Linked DNA regions of Desulforamulus hydrothermalis Lam5 = DSM 18033. The protein of the gene in region 2 interacts with the protein of the main gene of each other region in a pairwise test. Links are inferred from orthologs where the notes say so. Each region holds a gene or a part of one and is shown on either strand. Other genes may lie near its edges.

Region 1 (2,983 bases), on a different replicon or contig from region 2:
ACTTCTTCATCAGCAACCACAACCGGGGCCAATCCGCAGGCACCCAAACAGGAAACGGTTTCCACGGTAAACATCAGGTCGCTGGTAGTGGGGTTGTCAGGCGTAAGGGACAACTCTTTACGCAGTGCCATCATGATGGGTTCGGAGCCGCGCACATGACAGGCGGTACCGTCGCAAACCCGGATAACGTATTTGCCTTTAGGTATGAGAGAAAACTGGGCATAAAAAGTTGCCACCCCCAGAACAGTGGCAGGGGAAATTCCCATAGCCGTGGCTATGTACGTCAGTGCTTCTTTTGGCAGATAACCGTATTCTGCCTGAGTTTCTTGCAGAATGGCAATTAAGTGAGAAACCTTGCCTTCATGGGCATCAATTATTTGCTGTAACTTTAAAAATTTTATCTCTCTGTTTTCCATCATAAAACCCCCTTTGGTGTAGAAAGCCCCTAATAACCTCATAACAGACCGTAGTTTGTGACAATTGTCAGCCATCACCCCTTTTCTAAAAAAGCAAAACTATACAAGAAAAATAAAAAGGAAAGTGTTAATTTTCATTAAATAATTTAACTATTTGGAGTGAAAACTTAACTTTCCCTAAATAGCCAAAATTGAACATCTTGTTTTTATTTTTAGACAATTAACTAGACAAATTAATTATATAATAATTAGTCAAATCTTACTATTCTAAACCTGCCAATCAGCCTTCAAATACTCCCAAAATGCATTAAAATATATAATAATTACAAATTTTTGCCTAAATTTTAATTAAATGTGAAAGATTCTGAATATATTATAAGCATGCAAATATTTCCTTGTCAATTAAAGAATATCAAATGCAAAACAAAAACGTCTAATAAATTGCACAAATTAACAATATAGTATAACTAAATTTACTATTAAAAATTTAATTAAAAATCAGACAATAGTGATAATTTATTAGTTGAAACAAAGGCTTTTTGTGAAGTTTTTCATCAAGCTGTTTTAGTTTGCGCCTGGTGCTGCAGTTGTGATATTATGAATTTATTAATGGCCTGGGGAGGCTTGTCAATAATTATGAAGGAGTTAGCTGACAAACTAACACAGTGGATTAAGCAGGAAGTGTTAAAGGCGGGTGCCCGGGGAGCGGTAATTGGTTTAAGCGGTGGCATTGATTCTGCCTGTGTAGCTGCGCTTTGCAAAAAAGCTTTTCCGGATCACGTATTAGGTGTAATTATGCCGTGTTACAGCAATCCGCAAGATGCTGAGGATGCCAAATTGGTGGCAGAAACATTGGCGGTGCCCTATCAGGAGATAAACCTTAATGAACCTTTTGATTGGTTTGTGCGGCGTTTTACCGGTCAAGACTATGACTTATACAGTTGCGATCTGGCAATTGCCAATATAAAACCGCGCCTAAGAATGATTACCCTGTATTATCTGGCCGCCAGACATAATTATCTGGTGGTAGGTACCAGCAACCGGGCTGAACTGGTAGTAGGCCATTATACTAAATATGGTGATGGTGGCGTAGATTTGTTGCCAATTGCCAACTTAGTTAAATTTCAGGTGAAGGAACTGGCTAAAGAATTAGGCATTCCTCAGCGAATAATTGATAAGGCGCCTTCAGCCGGTTTGTGGTTTGGACACTGCGATGAGCAAGAAATGGGTATTACTTATCAAGATCTTGATCATTATATTCTTACCGGCGAAGCTTCCGAAACGGTCAAGAAAACCATTCAAACTTTAGAAAGAAAACGAGCTCATAAAAGATTTATGCCACCCATGCCGCCGGAGTTCTAACTATACATAAAAAATTAACAGAAATGTGATAAAAGCTGGGTTCATCCGGTAAGGTCCGGAATGAACCGGGCTTTTTTCAAGAGTGAGGTGTTTTTATGTCAGGTCATTCCAAATGGTCCACGATCAAGCGCAAAAAAGCCAAAATTGATGCTCAACGAGGTAAAATTTTTACTAAAATATCTAAAGAAATTATTATTGCAGCGAGAAACGGCGGTCCTGATCCGGCCGGCAACATGCGGTTGAAAGCTGCCATTGAAAAGGCTAAAGCGGCTAATATTCCTAATGAAAATATACAGCGAGCCATTCAAAAGGGTGCCGGCGGCGGCGAGGGTACCCAGTTCGAAGAATTTACTTACGAAGGATACGGACCGGGCGGTGCCGCTATTTTACTTTATGTTGCCACTGATAACCGTAATCGCACCGCCGGGGAAGTGCGACATATTTTATCAAAGCACGGTGGCAATCTTGGTGAGTCAGGCTGTGTCAGCTGGTTGTTTAAAGAAAAAGGAATCATTATTATTGACCGCCAGGAGACCGGCATCAGTGAAGATGATATTATGCTGCTTGCGGTGGAGGCCGGTGCAGAGGATGTCAAGGTGGAAGAAGACAGCTTTGAAGTGATTTCCGCACCGGAAGATTTTGCAAACGTTAAGACTGCCTTTATTGAACAGGGAATTCCCGTGGCGGATGCGGAAATTGCCATGGTGCCCCAAACCACAGTTAAGCTGCAAGGGGAAGAGGCCGAGAAGATGGTTAGAATGATTGACTTGCTGGAAGATAACGACGATGTGCAAGCGGTGTACACTAATTTTGAACTGGCTGATTAAGTTTTGAAACCGGGTGCTGCCCGGTTTTTATTTCTTCAGGTATAATCCCAGTTAAATTGGCAATACTAGCCATTTGAAGGAGTGGTTAGTATGTTGCTGAGATTTGTCTGGATTGCGGCAGGCGGTGTGATGGGCGCAGTGTTGTTGGGAATTTTGATTATGGGCGGCCGTGTACAGCAAGCAGACAGCGGTGCTGTTCTGTCTGTGCTGCAAGTTTTTGCCCAGCAGGTTCAGGCCACTCTGCCGGCGGATTTTGTTATTAAGGAAGAAAAAATATATTTGTGTGGTGACAGTGAAGAAACGGCCAGAAAAACGGCGGCTTCTTTGGGAATTAAGACGGCTCGGGAATTACAGGATGCTTATAACGGTTCTGAATAT
Region 2 (3,146 bases):
GTCGATCAGGAAAACGCTCTAAATTAAGCCTGCAGATTTCCTTTAAAATACGACGCAAACGGTTACGGCAAACAGCTTTACCAACTTTTTTACTGATGGAAAAACCAAACCTGCGACCACAACCCTTATTAGGAAATTGATATAACACCAGATAACGGTTTGCTGCTGACATTCCATGACGGTAAACAGTTTGAAAATCAGAATTCTTCTTTAAAGATATAAACTTTTCCATAGAGTCTTCCTAATAAAGGTTTTTATTGGATATCTTATCCAAAGCAACGAAAAGTTATACAAATTAGGAAAAGGCCACCCAAAGCGGCCTTATGCAGTCAAACGTTTTCTACCTTTTAAGCGTCTTCTTTTTAGTACGTTGCGGCCCGATTTAGTAGACATTCTCTTTAAAAAACCGTGTACCTTTTTATGCCGGCGGTTCTTTGGCTGAAATGTGCGCTTCAAACGATATACACCTCCTTCAGCAAGATCAGTATATAAAAAAAGATGGAAATACCAGACAGTCACTGAAAATTATATTAAAATTAACGCTCTTAGTCAAGATATATGGTTTTTTGAAATTATTAGTTTACCTAGCTATCCATACCAGCTGTGAATATCATTTCTTTGTTGATAACTCTTGGAAGTTTTGGTATTATTGATTTACACTTGTGGATAATTTTAATTATCCAAGTTTTGCACAGGTTGTGGATAAAATTGTGAACAACTTTGTTGATTTTTAAGGTTTTATCTCTAAACATAACCGCATTTGTTTACCGCACTCCCTTAGTTAAATTAAGGGATTTTTTTAGCAATTTACAGTTCAGGGGGTTTTAAAAAGCATATGCAAAGCGATATTCTGGCCAGGTGGGAACAGGTTTTAATCCGCTTGGAAAAACAGGTAAACAAACATTCCTTTGAAACCTGGCTCGCCCGTTGTAAGCCGGTGGCTCACTATGACAATACGATTATTATAGAAGTCCCTGATCACTTTTCCAAAGGCTGGCTGGCTGACCGCTACGCACCGCTGATTAAACAGGCTTACGAATCAATTCTGCACCGGGAAATATCTTTGCAATTTATTCTGGCAGGTCAAGAAGTTGACCAACCTAAACCAAAGGAAAGATTACAGGAAGATACTTATATTAATATTCTTAATCCCAGATATACCTTTGACACCTTTGTCATCGGCAACAGCAACCGCTTTGCCCATGCGGCTTCCCTGGCGGTGGCGGAATCACCGGCCAAAGCCTATAACCCTTTATTTATTTATGGCGGGGTTGGTTTAGGCAAAACCCACCTGATGCATGCCATTGGCCATTATATATTAGAAAACAATCCTCGTTTAAAGGTTGCCTATGTTACCTCAGAAAAATTTACCAATGAATTGATTAACTCCATTCGGGATGATCAAACGGTAGAATTCCGCAATAAATATCGCAGCATGGATATTCTTTTAATTGACGACATTCAATTTTTGGAGAAGAAAGAACGAACCCAGGAAGAATTTTTCCATACATTTAATACCCTGTATGAAGCCAATAAACAAATTATTATTTCCAGCGATCGCCCGCCCAAAGAAATTGCTACCCTGGAAGACAGGCTGCGCTCCCGTTTTGAGTGGGGATTAATTACTGATATACAGCCGCCTGATTATGAAACAAGGGTAGCTATTTTAAGGAAGAAAGCTCAATTAGAAGGTATTTCCAATATACCTGACGAGACTATTGCTTTTATTGCCGACAAAATTCATTCCAACATTCGGGAACTGGAAGGCGCTTTAATCCGGGTCAGCGCTTTTTCTTCCTTAGAAAAAAGAGAAGCCACTCCCCATTTGGCGGCAGAAGTGTTAAAGGATGTTATTTCACCCAGTAAGCCGAAAGTAATTACGGTGTCATTAATTATGCAATGCGTGGCTGATTTTTACGGCTTGCGTATTGATGATTTAAAAGCTAAAAAAAGAACCCGGTCAGTGGCTTTTCCCAGACAAGTAGCCATGTATCTCACCCGGGAATTAACCGACTTATCCCTGCCCAAGATCGGTGATGAATTCGGCGGCCGGGACCATACCACCGTACTGCACGCCTGCGAAAAAATTGTGGCTGACCTGCCCGGCGACCCGGTACTGCAGGAAACCATCAAAGAATTAAAAAAACGTATCAGTGAATAATGTGAATATGCAGTGGACAAGTTTGTTAACAACCGCTGTCAGGTAAAAGGCATCATTTTTAAGGTTAAGTCTGTGAATAAGTTTTAGATTCTTTTTCCACAGCTTTACTACAGCCCTCAAGCCAGTTACAGCATGGTTTGAAGCGCCTTACACACAAACTCACAGGTATTATTACTACTACTAGCTTTAATTTATATTTATAATAAAAATAAAAATAACGGGGGAGGACTATGAAAGTAATCTGTACCCGTCAGAACCTGGTCCAGGGTGTTACCACCGCCCAGCGGGCCGTTTCTGCGAAAAACACCATGCCTGTTTTAGCCGGCATACTTATTACCGCCCGGGATCATTACCTGGAGTTTCAAGCCACCGATATGGAAATGGGTATTCAATGCACCGTTCCTTGCACGGTGCAAGAAGCTGGTTCCATCGTGTTGCCTGCCAAGTATCTGGGTGAGATTGTCAGAAGATTGCCGGACGCACCCATACAAATTGAAACCGGTCAGGGTACCAATGTTGTCATACGGTACGGCCAATCCGAAATTTCCATAAACGGTTTTCACGATGAGGAATTTCCTGTTTTCCCTAAGCAACAAGGAAAAACTTCCATCACTATACCCGAAGAGGATTTAAAAGAATACCTGCGGCAAATTCTTTTTGCAACTTCCACAGAGGAAACCCGTCCTGTCTTTACCGGTGTACTGATGGAATTGAGCGAAGGAAACTTGCGCCTGGTGGCTACCGATACTCACCGCTTGGCCCTGCGGGATGTTAAAATTAATACCGAGATATCAGATGTGAGCATGATTATCCCTGGCAAAACATTAAATGAATTGGCCAGGGTAATTGGTGCTGCTGATCAAGAGGTTACTATTTCCCTGGCAGAAAATACAGTTATCTTTGGCATGGAAGATACCGTGCTGGTTTCCCGGTTAATTGAAGGGCAGTTTCCCAATTACCGGCAGGTTATACCGCAAAGCTATAA

The links. Proteins that work in one complex are often made in the same cells at the same time.
Region 1: the proteins of dnaA (region 2) and nadE interact in binary tests that used the Escherichia coli proteins (3 or more experiments, as listed by UniProt). The link is inferred for Desulforamulus hydrothermalis Lam5 = DSM 18033 from one-to-one orthologs.

What each region holds. Positions count from the first base shown.
Region 1 is NZ_CAOS01000003.1:168,581-171,563, reverse strand. The notes cover bases 81-2,915. They hold nadE (NAD(+) synthase), read left to right. Parts: upstream 81-1,052; coding sequence 1,053-1,778; downstream 1,779-2,915. Other genes in these bases: DESHY_RS01955 (hypothetical protein), read left to right, coding at 2,696-2,915; DESHY_RS01960 (YebC/PmpR family DNA-binding transcriptional regulator), read left to right, coding at 1,874-2,605; DESHY_RS01970 (NADH-quinone oxidoreductase subunit NuoE family protein), read right to left, coding at 81-416. Outside these bases: more of DESHY_RS01970, read right to left, coding at 1-80; more of DESHY_RS01955, read left to right, coding at 2,916-2,983. UniProt on the Escherichia coli protein: Catalyzes the ATP-dependent amidation of deamido-NAD to form NAD. Uses ammonia as a nitrogen source.
Region 2 is NZ_CAOS01000010.1:7,295-10,440, reverse strand. The notes cover bases 1-2,998. They hold dnaA (chromosomal replication initiator protein DnaA), read left to right. Parts: upstream 1-835; coding sequence 836-2,161; downstream 2,162-2,998. Other genes in these bases: dnaN (DNA polymerase III subunit beta), read left to right, coding at 2,392-2,998; rpmH (50S ribosomal protein L34), read right to left, coding at 322-456; rnpA (ribonuclease P protein component), read right to left, coding at 1-232. Also shown: more of dnaN, read left to right, coding at 2,999-3,146. UniProt on the Escherichia coli protein: Plays an essential in the initiation and regulation of chromosomal replication. Binds in an ATP-dependent fashion to the origin of replication (oriC) to initiate formation of the DNA replication initiation complex once per cell cycle.